3 regions of the Micromonospora sp. NPDC049274 genome follow, and region 1 is predicted to be linked to each of the others. Evidence: riboswitches for the same ligand, from Rfam matches in the RefSeq annotation. Region 1 holds a riboswitch; each other region holds the start of a gene.

The links. A riboswitch is a leader RNA that binds a small molecule or an ion and turns the genes downstream of it on or off. The one in region 1 is predicted to bind cyclic di-AMP.
Region 2: linked by a shared signal. The riboswitch ahead of AB0K10_RS14470 (hypothetical protein) and the one ahead of AB0K10_RS18310 (hypothetical protein) in region 1 are both predicted to bind cyclic di-AMP.
Region 3: linked by a shared signal. The riboswitch ahead of AB0K10_RS07675 (NlpC/P60 family protein) and the one ahead of AB0K10_RS18310 (hypothetical protein) in region 1 are both predicted to bind cyclic di-AMP.

What each region holds. Positions count from the first base shown of each region.
Region 1 is NZ_JBFAQS010000009.1:39,496-46,326, reverse strand. It holds gene AB0K10_RS18330 (heavy metal translocating P-type ATPase) at 1-2,221, opposite strand, end outside; gene AB0K10_RS18325 (hypothetical protein) at 2,234-3,190, opposite strand; gene AB0K10_RS18320 (copper ion binding protein) at 3,205-3,414, opposite strand; gene AB0K10_RS18315 (metal-sensitive transcriptional regulator) at 3,565-3,861, shown strand; cyclic di-AMP (ydaO/yuaA leader) riboswitch at 4,575-4,705, shown strand; gene AB0K10_RS18310 (hypothetical protein) at 4,710-5,729, shown strand; gene AB0K10_RS18305 (carbonic anhydrase) at 5,787-6,512, opposite strand; gene AB0K10_RS18300 (MarR family winged helix-turn-helix transcriptional regulator) at 6,756-6,831, shown strand, end outside.
Region 2 is NZ_JBFAQS010000006.1:298,052-304,882, forward strand. It holds gene AB0K10_RS14460 (AAA family ATPase) at 1-997, shown strand, start outside; gene AB0K10_RS14465 (cation diffusion facilitator family transporter) at 1,105-2,022, shown strand; cyclic di-AMP (ydaO/yuaA leader) riboswitch at 2,164-2,295, shown strand; gene AB0K10_RS14470 (hypothetical protein) at 2,349-3,368, shown strand; gene AB0K10_RS14475 (TetR/AcrR family transcriptional regulator) at 3,409-3,996, opposite strand; gene AB0K10_RS14480 (alpha/beta hydrolase) at 4,075-4,995, shown strand; gene AB0K10_RS14485 (DUF998 domain-containing protein) at 5,245-5,952, opposite strand; gene AB0K10_RS14490 (low temperature requirement protein A) at 6,034-6,831, opposite strand, start outside.
Region 3 is NZ_JBFAQS010000003.1:273,832-280,662, reverse strand. It holds gene AB0K10_RS07705 (cellulose-binding domain-containing protein) at 1-324, shown strand, start outside; gene AB0K10_RS07700 (hypothetical protein) at 423-596, shown strand; tRNA gene AB0K10_RS07695 (tRNA-Gly) at 678-751, opposite strand; gene AB0K10_RS07690 (zinc metalloprotease) at 998-1,975, shown strand; gene AB0K10_RS07685 (pyridoxamine 5'-phosphate oxidase family protein) at 2,053-2,610, opposite strand; gene dcd (dCTP deaminase) at 2,688-3,266, shown strand; gene AB0K10_RS07675 (NlpC/P60 family protein) at 3,326-4,303, opposite strand; cyclic di-AMP (ydaO/yuaA leader) riboswitch at 4,380-4,516, opposite strand; gene AB0K10_RS07670 (peptidoglycan recognition family protein) at 4,748-6,724, shown strand; gene AB0K10_RS07665 (NlpC/P60 family protein) at 6,813-6,831, opposite strand, start outside.

The DNA of each region.
Region 1 (6,831 bases):
ACCGACGCAGCCGCAGGCTGTTGGCCACCACGAAGACCGAGGACAGCGCCATCGTGGCACCGGCGATCATCGGGTTGAGCAGCCCGGCGGCGGCCAGCGGCAGGGCTGCCACGTTGTAACCGAAGGCCCAGAACAGGTTGCCCCGGATGATCCCGAGCGTGCGCCGGGACAGTCGGATGGCGTCCACCGCCGCATCCAGGTCGCCCCGGACGAGGGTGAGGTCGGACGCCTCGATCGCCACGTCGGTGCCGGTGCCCATGGCCAACCCCAGGTCGGCCTGGGCAAGTGCCGGCGCGTCGTTCACCCCGTCCCCCACCATCGCCACCGACCGCCCCTGCGCCTGCAGCCGCCGGACGACGTCGACCTTCCCGGCGGGCAGCACCTCGGCGATCACCTCGTCGATGCCCACCTCGGCGGCGACCGCCCGGGCCACTGTGGGATTGTCCCCGGTCAGCAGGACCGGGGTGAGCCCCAGCGCACGCAGCCGAGCCACGGCTGTCCGGCTGGTGGGCCGGACCACGTCGGCGACCGCGAGCACACCCCGCGCCCGTCCTTCCCAGCCGGCGACGATCGCCGTACGTCCGGCGGCCTCGGCGTCCCGCACGGCCCGGTCGACCTCCGGCGGTACGTCGACGCCGCGCTCGCGCAGCAGCCGGGGCCGGCCGACCAGTACGGCCCGCCCGTCGACGGTGCCGGTGACGCCCGACCCTTCGAGGTTGGCGAAACCGGTCACCGGGGGCAGCGCTCCGGCCTCGACGGCACCCGCGGCGACGGCCCGGGCGATCGGGTGCTCGGAGGCGGCCTCCACGGCCCCGGCGAGCCGAAGCAACTCGGCGCGGACCTCACCGCTCGCCGGCACGACGTCCACCAACGTCATCCGACCAGTCGTCACAGTGCCGGTCTTGTCCAGTACGACGGTGTCGACCCGACGGGTCGACTCCAGCACCTCCGGTCCCTTGATCAGCACGCCGAGCTGGGCGCCACGGCCCGTGCCGACCAACAGCGCGGTAGGCGTGGCCAGCCCGAGGGCACATGGGCAGGCGATGATCAGCACGGCCACGGCGGCGGTGAACGCGGCGGTCGGACCGGCGCCGGTGCCGAGCCACCAGCCGAGGGTGCCCACCGCCAGGGTGATGACGATCGGCACGAAGACGCCGGAGAGCCGGTCGGCCAGCCGCTGCACGGCCGCCTTGCCGCTCTGCGCCTGCTCGACGAGGTCGGCCATCCGGGCGAGCTGCGTGTCCGCGCCGATCCGGGTGGCGGTGACGACCAGCCGGCCGCCCGCGTTGATCGTGGCGCCGACCACGCCGTCGCCCGGCCCGACCTCGACCGGCACCGACTCACCGGTCAGCATGCTGGCGTCGACGGCGGACGTGCCCTCGTCGACGACCCCGTCGGTGGCGATCTTCTCGCCGGGGCGGACCACGAACCGGTCACCGACGGCGAGCCGGTCCACCGGGATCCGCGTCTCCACCCCGTCGCGCAGCACCGCCACGTCCCGGGCGCCGAGTTCGAGAAGGGCGCGCAGGGCCGCCCCGGCGGTCCGCTTGGACCGGGCCTCGAAGTAGCGGCCGGCCAGGATGAACACGGTCACCCCGGCGGCCGCCTCCAGGTAGATGGTGCCGGCGCCGTCGGTGCGCGTGATGTCGAAGCGGAACGGGTGCGTCATCCCGGGCATCCCCGCGTCGCCCAGGAAGAGCGCCCAGAGTGACCAGCCGAACGCGGCCAGGGTGCCCAGCGAGACCAGCGTGTCCATGGTCGCGGCGCCGTGCCGCAGGTTGGTCCAGGCGGCCCGGTGGAACGGCAGCCCGCCCCAGACCACCACCGGAGCCGCAAGGGTCAGTGACAGCCACTGCCAGTAGTCGAACTGCCAGGGCGGCACCATGGCCAGCACGACCACCGGCACGCTGAGCGCCACCGACACCCACAGCCGGGTACGCGGACCCCGCAGCGGGTCGGCCGGCTGCTCGGTCGTCGGCGGGGCCGGCAGGGCCGCCGTGTAGCCCGTCTTCTGCACCGTGTCGATCAGGTCGTCCGGGGTGACACCGTCGGCGTACCGGACCGTGGCCTTCTCGGTGGCGTAGTTGACTGTGGCGCTCACCCCGTCCATCCGGTTCAGCTTCTTCTCGATCCGGGCGGCGCAGGCGGCGCACGTCATTCCCCCGATGGCCAGCTCGATCCGGTTCGGCGCCTCGGGCAGGGGTCTGCTGGTGGTGGTCATCGTCTGGTCCCGTCAGTTGTGCCCGTGGCCGGGGGTGCCGTGCTCGGCGCCGCCGGTCGAGGACGGTCCACCCGGGGTGGGGCCGGCACCGGTCGCGGCGGCGTCGGCAACGACTGTGAACTCGGCGGTGTGCACCCGCCCGCCGTGCCGGAAGTCGAGGTAGAGCCGGTAGCTGCCGGCCGACGGCACCTCGGCGAGGAAGGTGACCTGCGGACCGGGTCGGGTGCGCCCGTCGCCGGGCGTTCCGTCCGGGTGGACGTGCAGGTACGCGAGATCGCCGCGGCGCAACGCCACCAGGTGCCCGTACGCCCCCAGGTAGGGCTCCAGGTCGGTGACCGGCCGCCCGTCCCGGCTGACGGTAAGGGTGAGTGGCGACGTGCGGCCGGGCTGCGGCGTGCCGGCCAGGGTGACCGTGTACCCGTCGACGGTGGTGCTGCTCGCCGGGGCGGGCAGCGGCCGTTCGGTCAACTCACCGGGGACCGTCACGTCCACCCCGAGGATCAGGGGCTCACCCCCGGTCGGGGTGAAGTCGGCGAACGCCCGCCACTGCCCGGGACCGGCCAGCGGGGTGTCGACCCGCCAGGTGCCGTCGGGAGCCAGGTCGGGGTGCACGTGGCGGAAACCGGACAGGTCCCGGCGGGCGACGATCAGGTGCATCCGCTTGTCGTGCGCCACGTCGTACCTGGTCACCGGGCGGCCGTCCGGTCCACCGACGCGGAAGGCGAACTCGCCTGCCGGGGCGGCCACCGGAACGAGTGTGTAACCCCGGTCGGAGACGAGCAGGCCACCGGGAACCCGATCGGTCACCTCGTCGTGGGTGGTGGGGCCCGAGGTGTGGGCGGCGCCGCCGTCGTGCCCGCTCCGGGCGGCCGGGGCGGCCGGGTCGACCACCCGGCCGATCCCGTACGCCGCGCCGAAGACCGCCGCGAGACCGAGGGCGAACCCGCCCAGCCTGGTCACCGTGTTCACCTCGAGCCTCCCGCTCACGCCTCGACGAGGTCGTAACCGGCCTCGTCGATTGCGGCCCGAACGGACTCGGTGGCCACGGGCTGCTCACTGGTGACGGTGACCCGGCCGCTGGCGAGATCCACCTGCACGTCGCGCACGCCGGCAATGGCGCCCACCTCGGCGCTGACGGCGCTGACGCAGTGCCCGCAGGTCATGCCGCGCACCTGGTACATCGTGTCGACCATCGAAGCTCTCCCTTCATCGTCCGCCAGCCTATACCCCCCAGGGGTAAGGCCGAGTCAGACCGGTGTCCGTTCACGTACCGGTACCCGGTGGGGGTATCCGGCAGGAAGGGACGGTACCATACCCCCCAGGGGTACGCTATCCTCGTCGTCATGACCGCTCCCACCCCGATCCGCGGGTACACCGCCAGCAAGGACCAGCTGCTCGCGCGGCTCCGCCGCGTGGAGGGCCAGGTCCGGGGCATCGAGAAGATGGTCGACGACGACCGCTACTGCATCGACGTGCTCACCCAGATCTCCGCGATCCAGGCCGCTCTCGACAAGGTGGCCCTGGGCCTGCTCGACGGGCACGCCCGGCACTGCATGCACGAGGGAGCGGCCGAGGGCCGGGCCGACGAGATGGCCACCGAGATGATGGCGGCCGTCGGCCGACTCATGAAGCGCGGCTGAGCCGGCAGACGGCTCCCGCCGTGACTACCATTTCCGACGATGGCCCACCGGTCCCCGCCACACAGTCGGGCGCCGGCACCGCCAGACAGCGGCGCCGGCACGTACCAGCCGGGCCGGCCGGTCACTGTGCGTGACCGCCCGTTCGTCAGCCAGCCATCCGATGCGCTCGTCACCGTGTTCGTCCGGCGGAGGTGAACCGCCCGGCCCGTCGGCACGTACCCCGCACCGGATCGTTGGGAGTCTCGCATTGGGTTCCGACCACAGCAGTTCCGCTCGCCCCGCCCCGCCCCGGGTACGACGCGCCGCCGTACCCCTCACCACCGGGCTGGCCGCGGCGGTGAGCGCGGCCGGGTCGACGCCGGTGCGGGGCGCGGACGCCGACGCCCTGACGCCGCGCCCCCGTGCGGACCGGACGGAGGCACTGGCCGCCCTCAGCTCCCCGCCAACGGGTCGGCCCGACGGGCCCGATCCGGAGCGGCGTCCACCCCCATCCACCGCCACCGCCCGGTGGCCAGAGCCGAACAGGAGCACGGATACGGCATGGTGACACTCCTCAGCGTGACCGGATCGGGCATCCCCCCTGAGAACCGCGTCACTGGTCACTCAACGCCATGGCGAAATGACGCTTTTAGTGGGTATCGGGACGTAGCTCAGGCGGTGGATTCTCGGGTAACCTCGCTGCCGGTCACCGACGAAGGCGCGCAGCGGCGCCTGCGGTGCCACCGCCCAATCGCCAACCGGCGAGCCGGGGACCCAGGCACGTGGGGTGAATCCGCGCCAGCGGTAGGGGCCACTTCCGCCCCGAACCCGTCAGCTAACCCGGTCGGCGGTCGACGGAAGGGAACATTGTGACGGCACCCCTACGCCGCTGGTTGACACCCGTGGTGGCCGTGCTCGCCGCGCTGACCGTGTTCGCCGGACCCCTCCCGGCCCACGCCGCCCCGACGACCCCCACACCGTCCGGGCACGAGCAGGAGGACGAGCCCAAGCTGCTCGACGACGTGATCGAGCAGACCAACCGGGACTACGTGGCGGCCAAGTCCAAGCTGGACCAATCCAAGAAGCGGCAGCTCGAGCGTTCGCTGGAGGTCGAGCGGGCCAAGGCCGACCTGGCCGCGCTGGCGCCGCAGGTCGCGCAGATCGCCGCCCAGTCGTACCGGACCGGGCGCGTCGGCGCGATCGCGATGCTGCTGGAGAGCGACGCCCCGGACTCGTTCGTCCAACGGGCCGCGGCGCTCGACGAGATGAACATGGTCAACGAGAAGAAGCTCGCCGAGGTCAACGCGGTCAAGGCCCGCGCCGAGCAGGCCAAGCTGGCCCTCGACGCGGAGGTCCGCGAGCAGCAGAAGCAGACCGCCCTGATGGCGAAGGACAAGCGCGACGCGGAGAAGTCGCTCGCGCTCGTCGGCGGTCAGGGTTTCACCGGCGGCCTGGTGGACGCCACCTCGCCGGTCGCCCGTATCGGCCCGGGTCGCACCGCCGACGGTGACTGGAAGCCGCAGTCGTGCAGCGAGAAGGACCCCACCACCTCCGGCTGCGTCACGCCCCGCACGCTGCACGCGTACAAGGAGGTCAAACGGGCCGGGTTCAACCGGTTCGTCGGCTGCCACCGCAACGGTGGCCCGTACGAGCACCCGAAGGGCCGCGCCTGTGACTGGTCGTTGCAGAAGAGCGGCTTCAGCCCGTGGCACAACAACGACACCCGCATGTACGGCAACAACGTCGCCGCGTTCCTCATCCGCAACGCCGACCGCCTCGGCATCTACTACGTGATCTGGAACCGGCAGATCTGGTTCCCGGCGACCGGCTGGAAGTCGTACAGCGGGCCGTCGAACCACACCGACCACGTGCACATGTCGCTGCTCTGACCCACCGCTCAGGAGTCCGAGGGCCGTCCCGCACCCCGCGGGGCGGCCCTCGCCCTGTCAGGCGGCGGTAGCTGCCGGGGCGTCCGCGGCGCCGGGTGCGTCGACAGTCGCGGCACCCGACGGTACGGGGGTCACCGGGCGCACCACACCGGCGGCGAGCCGGTACGACATCCCCACCACCGCCAACCGTCCCTGCGCCACCTCGGCCGCCAGCACGGGCGACTGCCCGAGCAGCGTTTCGACGGTTTGGGCGATGTGGATGTCGACGATGCCGTCGATATCGGTCACGCCCTCGGCTGTGGCGCGCCGCAGGCTGGGCAGTACGGCGTCGACCACCGCGGGAAGGTGCCCCGGGGGCGCGACGCCGGTGGCGGCCGCCTCGCGAGCAGCCTGTACGGCGCCGCACGAGTCGTGGCCGAGCACCACCACCAGCGGGGTGCCGAGCACGGCGACCGCGTACTCCACGCTGCCCAGCACCTCCGGGCCGGCGGTGTGCCCGGCCGTACGGACCACGAAGAGGTCGCCCAGTCCCCGGTCAAAGATGATTTCGGCGGCCAACCGGGAGTCGGAGCAGCCCACGATCACCGCGAACGGGTGCTGCCCGTCGGCCACGGCAGCGCGGTGCCCGGCGTCCTGGTTGGGGTGGCGCGGCGCTCCACTGACGAAGCGACGATTGCCGGCGGCCAGCTCTGCGTAGGCACGGGCCGGCTCGGTCGACGTCGCCGCTCGATCGCCGGCCCGCTGCGGGCCGGGCTGCTCGCCAGGCGTACCGGAACGGCTCATTCCCGCACCTCGTCTCCACGCGTTTGACCTGTTCAACAGGGTTTTCAGCCGGGCCGGCGGTGGGCGCTGGCCCGGGCTCCACGGTCACACGCACCGCAAGAGGCGTCAAGGTATGCGTGATTTAGATTTCATACGTTGAACCCGAACCGATCTCCGGCCGCAGGGACCGGCCGGGCCGTCGGCACCTGGCCCGACACGCCGGCGGCATAGGGTGGGGCGGACAACCGGAGAGGCGGCGCCACGATGGCGAGCGCGGCGACGGCCGGAGGCGGCCGGAACTGGACGTTCCTGACCAACCATGGGCATGTGCTGCTGGCCA
Region 2 (6,831 bases), on a different contig from region 1:
GATCGCCGAGCGGGCGGAGTTCCGGGAGTTCCTCAAGGCGTGGTGGCCGCGCCTGCACCCCCGGCACGTGCTCGGCTGGCTGGCTCGACCGGAGCGGCTGCGTCGGTACGCCGGCGGTATCCTCTCCGGCGCGGAGATCCGGTTGCTCACCGCGGCGTACCAGAGCCTGGACACCGCGGGTCTGACCATCGCGGACGTGGCGCTGCTCGACGAGTTGGACGCGCTGCTCGGTAAGCCGCTCCAGCCGGCGCGGGCCCGCCGCGACCCCTTCCAGCTCGCTGGCGGAGTCCGGGAACTGAGCACCGCCAACGACCGGCAGCGGGCCGCCCGGGCGGCGGCCCGGGAGCGCCCGGAGGACTACCGGGAGTACGCGCACGTGGTGGTGGACGAGGCGCAGGACGTCTCGCCGATGCAGTGGCGAATGGTGGGACGGCGTGGCCGTCTGGCCTCCTGGACGGTTGTGGGTGACCCGGCGCAGACGGCGTGGACCGGTGATCCGGAGGAGCTGACCCGCGCCCGGGACCAGGCGCTGGGCCGACGCAAGCGGCACGATTTCACGCTCACCACCAATTACCGCAACTCGGCGGAGATCTTCGCGGTGGCGGCGGCGGAGATTCGCCGGCTCTACCCGGACCTGTCGCTGCCGACGGCCGTCCGTTCCACCGGGATCGATCCGGTCGAACTGGTGGTACCGCCGGCCGGGCTGGAGACCGCGATCGTGGAGGCGGCGACCGGCCTGCTGGCCGAGGTGGACGGCACGGTCGGGGTGATCACGCCGGTCACCCGCCGCGACGAGGTCGCCGGTTGGCTCGGCACGCTCGGCGCGGCGAGGCTGCAGGTCGTGACCAGCCTGGAGGCCAAGGGCATGGAGTACGACGGAGTGGTGCTGGTCGCCCCGAGCGAGATCCGGGCCGATCCGGGCTCCGGCGTCCGGACGCTCTACGTGGCGCTCTCCCGGGCCACCCAGCGGCTCACCACCATCGACCCGACCGGCTGACCTGCCCGTTGGCGGTGTCGGCGGTCGGACCCGTCCGTACAGTTGCATACATAGCGATGTGAGCATACATTTGACCGGGTCCCGGGTGGCGACGGAGGGTGGATCTCGTGGGAGCAGGTCATGACCACCACCACGCGTCGGTCGCCAACGCCGCCCACCAGCACCGGGGCCGCCTCTGGGCCGCGTTCGGGCTGCTCGCCACCCTGATGGTGGTCGAGGGTGTGGCCGCCTTCCACACCGGCTCGCTCGCCCTGCTCTCCGACGCCGGGCACATGTTCACCGACGTGCTCGGCATCGGGATGGCGCTCGCCGCGATCACCGCCACCCGACGGGCCACCGGCGACCCACAGCGCACCTTCGGGCTCTACCGCCTCGAGGTGCTCGCCGCCCTGGCCAACGCCGTCCTGCTCTCCGGCGTGGCGGTCTACGTGGTGATCGAGGCGATCGGCCGGTTCGGCGACCCCCACGAGGTGCTGACCGGCCCGATGCTCGCGGTGGCCGTCCTCGGCCTGCTCGCGAACCTGGGCGCGTTCGCGCTGCTGCGCGCCGGCGCCCGGGAGAGCATCAACCTCCAGGGCGCCTACCTGGAGGTGCTCGGCGACCTGCTCGGCTCGCTCGGCGTGATCGGCGCGGCGCTGCTCATCACGCTCACCGACTGGTGGTGGGCCGACCCGCTTGTCGCGGTCGCCATCGGCGTGTTCATCCTGCCGCGCACCTGGCGGCTGGGGCGCGCCGCCGTCCGCATCCTGGTGCAGGCCGCCCCGGAACACCTCCAGGTCACCGCCGTGCACGATCGCCTGGCCACGGTGCCCGGCGTGGTCGAGGTGCACGACCTGCACGTCTGGACGCTCACCTCGGGCATGGATGTGGCCTCCGCACACCTGATCATGGCGCCCGGCGCGGAGGTCGGCGCGGTCCTCACCGCGGCGCGTACCGCCCTGCGGGAGGACTTCCGCATCGAGCACGCCACGCTGCAGATCGAGCCCGGGGCCGCCCCGGGTGCCTGCGGTTCGATCGAGTGGTGATCATCTACGTGACGGACAGACCGTTTCGCCGTCATTTTCGGTGGTGATGCGGCCACCTTCCGTCACATCGACTGCACGCGTCCCACCTGTCCCGGTAGGCTCGGTCCCGGCCACCACCCGGCGGCGCCCTCCCGGCGCCGGTGGCGGCCGCCGCCTAATCACCCGAGAGGGCGAACCGGGGAACCATGTTCCTGGGGTGCATCCGCGTCAGCGGTAGGGATCTTCCGTCCCGAACCCGTCAGCTAACCCGGTCGGCGGCTGACGGAAGGACATGCGTAGTGGCACCAGCACGACCACCTGCCGCCCGACTCGCGGCACTGATCGTCATGATGGTCACCCTCGGCGTGGCGGTACCGATCGGCGCCGCCACCGCCGCTCCCCCCGGCGGCCTGCGGGCCGCCGCGGCGCCCGACGGCGACGAGGAGGGCGGCACCCCCGCGCTGCGAGCCCAACTCGAGGCCGCCAGCAAGGGCTACCTGGACGCCAAGCGCGCCCTGGACACCTCCGTCCAGCGGCAGCGGCAACTCGCGGCCAAGCTGAAGACCACCGAAGCCGAGATGACCGTACGCAGCGGCAAGGTCGGCGAGATCGCCGGCGTGGCGTACCGCACCGGCCGCCTCAGCACCGTCTCGGCGTTGCTCAACACCAACACCCCCGAGGGCTTCATGGACCGGGCGGCCTCGCTGGACGTGGTGGCCGCCAACGAGGACCGGGTGCTGCGTGAGCTGCACGCCACCCGCGACGAGGCCAACCGCACCCGCCTCGCCCTGGACGGCGAGATCCGCGAGCAGCGCAAGCAGGTCGAGGTGATGGCCAAGCGCAAGGAGCAGGCCGAGCGGGCCCTGACTGTCGCCACCAGCAAGCCGCGCACCACCGCCGCCGACACCAGCTCCAACCGGGGCACCTCCACCGCCAACGCCCAGCCCGCGCCGCGAAACTCCGACGGCTCCTGGCCGTCCGAGTCATGCAGCATCAACGACCCCACCCCGGCCAGCGGCTGCATCACCCCGCGCACCCTGCACGCCCTCAACCAGGCCAAGGCCGCCGGCTTCACCCACTACGTCTCCTGTCACCGCTCCGGCGGCTCCGGCGAACACCCCAAGGGTCGGGCCTGCGACTTCGCCGCGGCGAAGGGCGGGTTCGGCGGTGACGCCACAGGCGCCGACAAGACGTACGGCAGCAACCTGGCCGCGTACTTCATCCGCAACTCCGACCGGCTCGCCGTGCTCTACGTGATCTGGTACAGGCAGATCTGGCTGCCCAGCAGTGGGTGGAAGTCGTACAGCGGAGGCAACGGCGACCCGTCCAGCGACCACACCAACCACGTACACCTGTCGGTGTACTGAGAGCAGCGACGTTTGTCTGATGATGCGATCGCATCTTTACTCACGGTAGCGGCAGTGGCCTCCCGGCAGTGCGGCCGGCGGCTGCGGCGACTGTTGCCAGGTCGTCGCTCGAGAAGCCGGCGCGGCTCAGCACCGCAAGCGATTTGTTTGTCGCCAGCGTGCACAACGCCAGCTCTGCCGCCTCCCGCTCATCGGCCCCCGCCGCCCGCAACGCCTGCTGCAGCATCGCTCGCAAACCGTCGATCATGGCGCGAACCGTCGCCTGGCCTTCCGCGTCGAGAGCCGGGAACTGCGTTGCCGACACCGTGAGCAGGCAGCCGTCGGGCACCGTCGGGTCGGCGATGCGGTTCAGGGTGACCTGCAGGTACGCGGCCACAACCGCGCTCGGGCTCGAGTGAGGGCCGGCCAGTGCCTGCTCGTACAGCGGGTGGTAGGTCTGCGCGTACCGCTGCAGGCTTTTGCGGAAGAGGGTGCTCTTGTCGCCGAACGTGCCGTACAGCGAACCCCGACCCAGGCCCGTGCCCTCGGTCAGGCGGTCGATCGAGGCCTCCGAATAGCCCCAGCGCCAGAAGACATGCATCGCGCGTCGTAGCGCCTCGTCCACGTCGAACTGCTTGCGGCCCGCCATGATCGTGAGTCTACACATCTTGTAACGATCGTTCCAATGGTCTTGTACCGATCGTTCCATCATGCATATGGTGCCGGCATGACAAACCTGAGTTCGCTGCAGTTGCCCGACGGGTTCGCCGACGTCTTCACCAGCCGGCTGGTGGAGCTGGACGGGCTGCGGTTGCACGCGGTCACCGGCGGGGACGGCCCGCCGCTGCTGCTGGTCGGCGGGTGGCCGCAGACCTGGTACGCCTGGCGGGAAGTAATGCCCGCACTCGCCCGCGAACACACCGTCGTCGCCGTCGACTCGCGCGGAGCCGGGCTCTCCGACAAGCCCGACGACGGTTACGACGCCGGCACACTGGCCGCCGATCTGGTCGCTCTGATGGCCGCGCTCGGGCACGACCGGTTCGACGTTGTCGGTCACGACATCGGCACGTGGACCGGGTACGCGCTGGCTGCCGACTACCCCGAGCGGGTGGGCCGACTCGCCGTCCTCGAAGCAATGATCCCCGGTCTCTCGCCCTCCCCGCCGGCCTTCAGCCCGGCGGCGGTCAATCAGAAACTCTGGCAGTTCGGCTTCAACCGGCTCACCGACCTGAACGAGGAACTGGTCCGGGGTCGGGAGCGACTCTTCTTCGGCTGGCAGTTCGCCACCAAGGCCGCCACCCCCACCGCGATCCCCGCGTACGCCGTCGACGTCTACGTCGACGCGATCGCTGCGGATCCTCGCGCGCTGCGGGCGAGCTTCGAGTACTACCGGGCGCTGGACGAGACGATCGCGCAGAACGAGCAGCGCAGCAGGACCCGGCTGACGCTGCCGGTGCTCGCCGTCGGTGGCGCGCTGTGGAGCGGCGCGAGCGCCGCCCAGACGATGCGGCTGGCGGCCGACGACGTCACCGGCGTTGTTCTCGACGGCTGCGGCCATTACCCCGCCGAGGAGCAGCCGGCGCGGTTCACCGCGATCCTGAAGGAATTCCTCGATGACAAGCCGGTAGCAGGCGTGCCGCACGGCTGACCCTTTCGTGGCGGAGTATCGCGGCGTAGCACGGCACCGGCATCGCCCTGACCGGGTCACCCCCGGCCATGGCGACGGCCGCCATCTCGCCATGGCACCCCAGGACGCGTCGAGCAGGCCGGGAAACCTGGCCTCCAGGTCGTCACGTCGCGACACCGACACGCCACCAGTTCACCGAGTTGGATACCTTCTGCTGCCGACACTGTGGCAGAGAGGGGTGCCGCTCGTGGCACAGTCCCCCCGGACGGGTCAGTTGCCGGTGGATGCCGTGCCTGCGGATGCGCTGGTCGCGGCAACGCGTGGTGCGCGAGAGTCGGCCCGGACGCGGAGGAGTGCGATGGCGACGGCGACCTGCCAGATGACGATCGTGTAGACGGAGCCGCGTTCGATCGCCCCCGAGGGCAGGCCGGCACCGAAGGTGAGAAAGAGAGCGACCACGGAGACCAGGCCGAATGCTCCGACGACGAGGCCGACGAGGCCGATCAACCGCGTCTCGGGAGCCTTTCGCCAGTGGACGCCCAGGACGAGGGCGAGCACGTTCCCGCCGACGATCGCCAGCGTTGCTCCGGCGAAGTGCAGGGGAAGCGTGCCGTTCTCCTGCGCCTGCAGGGAACCGTGGAAGGTTCCGACAAGGATGTAGCCGATCATGGTCACGACCCCCGTCACGGCAGTGAAGGTTCGGGCCCGCCCGCTGATCGTCCGCGACAGCAGCACTGCGGCGATCCCGAAGAGGATGCCCTGGACGATGAAGCCGGAGTTCATCACGACGTGCAGCGGCGAGTCGAGTTCGCGGCCTTGGAACACCCCGGCCGTTGCGGATCCGAGGTCGCTGATCCAGTTGTCGGCGTAGCTGTAGCCGGGCGACGTCCACGCCGCGGCCGTGATCGCTTCGGCGGCGAGATAGATCGTCGGGCCCAGGAGGAAGGTGGCGGCGGCGAGGGGGCGGATCCTGCTCATGAAGGGTTCCATTCCGTCTGGATGACTGATTGGTCGGTCAGATTCGAAGGGAGGGGCCCCTTCCTGCCAGATCAGCCCCGATCAGCGTGACCCCAGTCGTCGTTCAAACCAGAGGTGGGCCAGGACGATCAGGGCCAGGTAGGCCACGAGCGCTCGACCACTGACAGCGGTGGCGAGCAGGCCCAGCAACAGTGGGGCCGCGATGCCCGTGGTGACCCGTGAGACCGTCCTCGGCAGGTCGGAACTGTGGCTGACGACGCCCGTGACCACGCCGAGGGTGAAGTAGGCAGCTACCGCTCCGCACAGCAGCCAGCGACCTTGGTCGGGCAGTGGGTCGGAGCCGTGCCTGACCACCAGGGAGAGCGGTACGGCGACGGTGGCGACGACGCCGGTGACCAGGCAGTGCAGACCGAGGGCGGCGCGGGCGGGGATCCGGCCGGCGCGCAGGTGCGGCAGGCCGGCGTATCCGAAGACGACGGACAGGCCGAACAGGCCGGCCAGCAGCACGAAGGACGCGATTGCGGTGACCAGCAGGCCGATGTCGTACCGCGCCTCGCCTGCCGCGGCGACGACCTGCACCACCGATTCGCCCAACACGATGATCACGAAGAGTCCCAGCCGCTCGGAGAGGTGGGCCGGATCGACAGACACCCCGTGGATGACCGATCCCGTGCCGCCGGGGCTTCCTGATCGTGGCCGACGCCGAGTGCTTTTTTGCGCGGTGAGGTACGACTGGACCCGTTGGAGGATCCTGCTGCCGGACAGGACCAGGATCAGCAGCAGGTCAAGGCCGACTCCCACCGCCCAGAGCGCGAGCTTCCAGTGTTCGTCGACCCAGAGCGACGCGAACCAGGGCAGCAGTCCTGCCGAGTACTGCAC
Region 3 (6,831 bases), on a different contig from region 1:
GCGGCACCCTGCACCGTGAGCTACCGCACCGGGAGCGAGTGGCCGGGAGGCTTCACCGCCCAGATCACCATCAAGAACACCAGCACCGTGCCGGTCAACGGTTGGACGCTCGGCTTCACCTTCCCCGGTGACCAGCACATCGACCAGTCCTGGTCCGCCACCGCCCAACAGAGCGGTGCCACCGTCACGGCCCGGAACGCCAGCTACAACCCCCTGGTGGCGCCGGGCGCCTCGGTGGTCTTCGGCGTCCTGGGCACCTGGCAGGCCAGCGACGCGGTGCCGATCGCGTTCACGCTCAACAACGTCAGCTGCGCCGCCGGGTAGCCCGCGCACCGGACCGCCGCACATGAGTGGCTATGCGGGCGAGGCACCGCTCGCGTCGTGGGCGCCCCGGCGCCAGCCTGCGAGACATCATGGCCCGGATGGGCCACGAAAGTCCCCATGCGGCGCTGATCCATCAGCAGGCCAATCGGGAGGCCGACCAGGTCATCGCCGACGCGATCGACAAGGCCGTCAGGACGGCCCGACGCAAGCCGAGCAGGCGTCGGACGCGACCGCCCGCCGAGGACGACGGGACGGGCGCCGAGGCGGGCTGATGGCACAGCGCCCCGTTGCAGCCATCCAGAACGACGGAAGCCCTGAGCGGGACCATCGGTCCTGACCAGGGCTTCCGTGCGTGGAGCGGGTGACGGGAATCGAACCCGCACTGTCAGCTTGGGAAGCTGATGTTCTGCCATTGAACTACACCCGCAGGCGGCACCACTGTACCTGAGGCACCGGGCCGGTGCACCCAGGTACCCCCGCGCACCCGTCCCACCACCCGCCGAGGCTGGGAGATGACGGCAGGTCGCCTCCGCACCACCTGCAGACACGAAAAAGTCTCCGCGCGGCAACATGTGTCCGTTCTCAAATGCGTCGATGGGTTGTAACGTCTGCCACACGTTCCCAGCCACGGCGTGACACACCCCCTGCCGCGCCGCGAGAAAGAGGTGGGCCCATGGGACTCCGTCCCAACCTGCTGACCCGGCGTGCCGCCGGTGTCGCATCGACGACCCTCGCGCTGCTGCTGAGCACCGCTGCCGTGGGCGTCGTTCCGGCTGCTTCGGCCTTCTCCGCGGCGCCTGGTGGCGCCTGCGCGGAGCCGACCGACAGCCACGCCGACGCCCGGGTGAGGCCCGGCGCGGCGAGCACCCACGAGCCCAACGAGCTGACCGCGAAGCAGGTCCGCGAACGCGAGGCCGACCTCGCGACGGCGCTGCGCGAGCGCGCCAACTTCCGCGCAGGCGCCACGACGCTTGCCACCGTCACCATCCCGGTGGTGGTGCACGTGATCCAGCGGGACAGCACCCGGGCCGGCGGCAACATCCCGGACTCGCTGATCACCTCGCAGATCAGCGTGCTCAACCAGGCCTACGCGGGCGGGACCGGCGGCGCGGCCACCGCCTTCTCCTTCCGACTCGACAAGATCAACCGAGTGACGAACCCGTCCTGGTACCCGATCGTCGACGGCTCGTCAGCGGAGCGCTCGATGAAGTCGTCGCTGCGGGTGGGCGGCAAGAGCACCCTCAACATCTACCTCGGTGAGCTGAGCGACGACCTGCTGGGCTGGGCGACCTTCCCGCAGCGCAAGCTCAGCAGCATGGACGGCGTGGTCGTGCTCAACGAGTCCCTCCCGGGGGGCGCCGCCACCAACTACAACCAGGGCGACACCGGCACCCACGAGATCGGGCACTGGCTGAACCTCTACCACACGTTCCAGGGTGGCTGCGGCGGCTCGGGTGACAGCGTGGGTGACACCCCGGCCGAGGCGTCACCGGCCTACGAGTGCCCGACCGGGCGGAACACCTGCTCGGCGACCGGCCTGGACCCGATCACCAACTTCATGGACTACACCTACGACTCGTGCATGTACCAGTTCACCCCGGGGCAGGCGAGCCGCATGCTGACCGCGTGGAACGCGTACCGCGCGGCGTAGCTCTCCTCGCGTACACCCGGTGCCGGCTCCGTCGCGACGGAGCCGGCACCGGCGTTTTTACCGGACCGGGCCCGCGGTCAGGCGGCCGTGCACTGGACGTCACGGCTGCGTCGGGTCGGGCGCGTCTGCGGTACGGAGAGAGGCGCGGCCGGCGCCGGCGGGGATTGCGGATCCAGCCAGACCCGCACTGCCGGGCGGCCCGGAGTGACACCCGGAACGCCTGTGATGTGCTGCTCGCGACGGGTCAACATCGCCACGTCGACTGTGAACTCGAACAGCCGCCAGTCGACCTGCGGCTCGGCCCGGGCACTCTGCGCCAACCGGGCCACCCGGCCCGGGTCGGCGACCGGCCAGGCGTGGCCCGCCACGTACGCCTCGTCGTCGCTCTCCTCCGAAGGGAAGGAGTGCAGCGCGTAGCGGCCGTCCCGTTCGAGGTCACGACGCTTCGGCGAGTCGATGATGAAACAGAAGAGACCCTCGTCGGTGATGACCGGGGAGACCGGGTGGACCCGGGGCCCGCCGTCGGCGCGGACCGTGGCCAGATAGCCGAAGCCCGGCCCGTACTGCTGCAGGAGAACGCGGATCCCGTCGGCGAGGCGGGGCTCGTCGGCGGCGAATTCGGACCAGGAAGCCATGCGGGCATTCTATCGAACAAATGTACGAGGAGCGACCTCAACACGCTGGTCACCGCGGCCCTCGCTATGGTGGTCCGATGCTGCTCTCCGACCGTGACCTGGTCTCCGAGATCAAGACCGGCACGCTGGGCCTGGAGCCGTTCGAGCCCACCCTGGTCCAACCGTCCAGCATCGACGTCCGACTCGACCGACTGTTCCGGGTCTTCAACAATCATCTCTACACCCACATCGACCCGGCCATGCAGCAGGACGACCTGACCTCGGTGGTCGAGGTGCCCGACGGCGAGCCGTTCGTGCTGCATCCGGGGGAGTTCGTGCTCGCCTCGACACTGGAGGTGATCTCGCTCGGCGACCAGCTCGCCGGCCGGCTGGAGGGGAAGAGCTCACTGGGCCGCCTCGGCCTGCTCACCCACTCCACCGCGGGGTTCATCGACCCGGGCTTCTCCGGCCACGTGACGCTGGAGCTGTCCAACGTGGCGAACCTGCCGATCACCCTCTGGCCGGGCATGAAGATCGGCCAGCTCTGCATCTTCCGGCTCTCCTCGCCGGCCGAGCACCCGTACGGCTCGGTGGTCTACGGCTCGCGGTACCAGGGTCAGCGAGGGCCGACGCCGAGCCGCTCCTGGCAGAACTGGCGTGCCTGGCCGACGCGCTAGGAGACGACGAGGGCCCGCCGCGATGAGATCGCGACGGGCCCTGCTGCGTCCGGCGTCGGTCAGCCGGGACGGCCGTAGCTGTGGATCGGCCCGTCGTCGACCTTCTTCATCTTGACGGGCTGACCGGCCTGGGAGGCGTGCACCACCCAGCCGCCGCCGACGTACATGCCGACGTGGTGGATGTCGCTGTAGTAGAAGACCAGGTCACCGGCGCGCAGATCGCCCCTGCTGACGTTCTTGGTCACCCGGCTCTGCGCTGCGGCGTTGTGCGGCAGCGACACGCCGGCCTTCGCCCACGCGGCGAGCATCAGCCCGGAACAGTCGTACGAGTTCGGACCCTCGGCACCCCACACGTACGGCTTGCCGATCTGGGCGCACGCGAACTTGACAGCCGTGCCCGCGGCGCCGCCGGGGTAGCTGGCCGGGCAGGGCGCCGGACGCAGCGAACCGCCGCCGCCGTTGCCGTACACCTTGAGGCGCAGCTTCTGCAGCCTGTCGATCTCGTCGTTGATCTGCTTCTTCTTCGCCGCCAACTGCGCTTCGGTCCGGGTCAGCTGGACCACCATCTCGTCGAGCGGCGCCTTCTGCCGGGCCAGCTCGTCGCGGAGGTCGGCGACCTGCCGGACGTCCTCCTGCTGGTTGTGGGCGAACCGGTCGAGCATCTCGAGCTGCCCGACCACCTCGCTGGGCGACCGACTGCCGAGCATCGTGTTGACAGTCGACAGGTTCTCGCCCATGTACGCCCGCACGGCCAGCGCGCTGACCTTGGTCATCGCGGCGTCGACCTGGCGTTCCAGGGGCGTGATGCGAGCGGCGAGCGTGTCGGCCTGCTTGCGCTTCACGGCCAGGTCCGCGCGGGTGGCGTTGTGCCGTTCGATGACCGGTTCGAGCTTGTTCCAGTCGGCGTCGATCTGGCGCTCGATCTCGGCGACGGACGGGTCCGCGTGCGCCGCCGTGGCGCTGCCGGTCAGGACGACGGCGACGCCGACCAGGGCGGCAAGGGCGGTGGTGAAGCGGGACCAGCGTGGACGCGGCATGGTCGACGTCGGGTTGGCCGAGGCCGACCGTTCGGACGACGGCCGCGGGGCATGGAGGGCCACCGGGGTTCCGTACTCCTTCTTCCTGACCGCCTACCGGGTTAGCTGACGGGTTCGGGCGGGAAGTTGGCGCCCTACCGCATTGGCTGCGGATTCACCCCGGGGGAACCTGGGTCCCCGGCTCGCTCGCAAGCGACTCGGCGGTGTCGGTCCGTTACCGCCCGGCTGGGCAGACCTGCTACCGGGCCGACAAATGACCAGAGTAGAGACGGCCGTTACCGATCCGCAACCCGTACGGCCGTGACACTCCGTACCGATTGGAGGGGATCACCGAGAGTAAATGAAAGTTTCTTTCTGCACGCTTTGATAGATAGAAAGGTATTGACGCGGACTCCCGGCCGGCGCGAAGGTGACCAGACCGATACCAGCAATCTAGGGGGTTCGATGGAAAGTCCAACCCTGTCCGCCGGCCGGCGCGCGCTGCTCGTCGTCGCGGTGGTCACCGCAACGACAGCCGTACCGCTGAGCGCCGGTCCCGCCTCCGCAGCGCCGGCCGCCGACCGTCAACAGCAGTACGCCGCGGCGTCGACCGAGTACGGGGTGCCGGCCGCCGTACTGCTCGGCGTCTCCTACCTGGAGTCCCGCTGGGACAGCAACGCCGGCACCCCGAGCACCAGCGGCGGCTACGGGCCCATGCACCTGACCGACGCCCGCCACGTGGCCGCCCTACCCGCGCGCGGCCACCACGACGCCGGCACCGAGGATCCGCGCGGCGACGATTCCCGTGCCGTCCGGGCACCCGCACCGGCCACGGATCCCGCGCCGCCCAGCGCCGCGTTGCAGACCGTCGACGTCGCCGCCGCGCTGACCGGCGCCGCCCCCGAGGCGCTGCGCACCGACGCCACGACCAACATCCGGGGAGGGGCGGCGCTGCTGGCCGCGTACCAACGGGAGGTGGGCGCCCCGGTCGGCGCCGGCACCGACCCGGCCACCTGGTACGGCGCGGTGGCCCGCTACGCCGGCGCGGACAGCGCCGACGCCGCGGCGGCCTTCGCCGACGAGGTCTTCACCACCATCGGCGCGGGCGAGACCCGCGTGACCGACGACGGCCAGCGGGTCACGCTGCCGGCCCGCGCGGTACGACCCGAGCGTTCCTGGCTGGACCGGCTGGGCCTGCGACGACTCGCCCGCCCGGACGGCCTGGAATGCCCCCGGACCGTGTCCTGTGAGTGGATCCCCGCCCCCTACGAGGCGTTCGGCGACGGCGACTACGGCAACCACGACCTCTCCGACCGGCCCGCCCGGCAGAAGATCGAGTACATAGTCATCCACGACACCGAGGCGAGTTGGGCGACCACCCTGCAACTCGTCCAGGACCCGACGTACGTGAGCTGGCACTACTCGCTGCGCTCGGTGGACGGGCACATCGCCCAGCACGTCAAGACCAAGGACGTCGCCTGGCACGCCGGCAACTGGTACGTCAACGCGAAGTCGATCGGGCTGGAGCACGAGGGCTTCGCCGCGCAGGGCACCTGGTACACCGAGGCGATGTACCGGACCTCGTCGAAGCTCGTCCGGCACCTGGCGCTGCGGTACGGCATCCCGCTGGACCGCCAGCACATCATCGGCCACGACAACGTGCCCGGCACCATCGCCTCGACAGTGCGTGGGATGCACTGGGACCCGGGCCCCTACTGGGACTGGACGCACTACTTCGACCTGCTGCACGCGCCGCGCCTGGACACCGGCACCCCGGCCACCGGGCTGGTCCGGATCGACCCCGACTACGCGACCAACCAACCGGCGTTCACCGGATGCGTCACCCCAGGAACGCCGTGCGCGCCGCGCGGCTCCTCGTCGGTGGTGCTGCACACCGCGCCGTCCGAGGACGCGCCGCTGGTGAACGACATCGCGCTGCGCCCGGACGGCACCCCGAACACGATGGACGTGTCGGACCACGGCGCCCGGGCCTCCGCCGGCCAGACGTACGCCCTGGCCGGGCGGCAGGGCGACTGGACGGCCATCTGGTACCTCGGGCAACGGGCCTGGTTCCACAACCCGGCGTCCGCGCCGACCGCCACCTGGACCGTCGGCGTGGTGGCCACCCCGAAGGCCGGCCGGGCCACCATCCCGGTGTACGGGCGGGCGTACCCGGAGCAGGCGGCCTACCCGGCAGGCGTTCCCTACCAGGCGATCTCGCCGCTGCAGTACACGCTGGCCGCCGGGCAGCGCTACGCCGTCGGCGCGGTGCTGGGCGGCGAGTACTACCGGGCCAGCACGTTCGACGGCTCCTCGCCCGGCGACTGGACGGTGATCCGGGGCAAGAACCGGTACGCGCAGATCCAGTTCGGCCACCGCATCATGTACGTCGACCTCGCCGACGTGCAGTTGCTGCCGTCCCCGGTGGGCGCGCCCCGCTGAGAGACGCCTCGCTGAGAGACACCTCGCTGAGAGACGACGACGGCCCCCGGTCGCTGTGACCGGGGGCCGTCGTGGTGCGCGAGGTGGATCAGCCGGGTCTGCGGAAC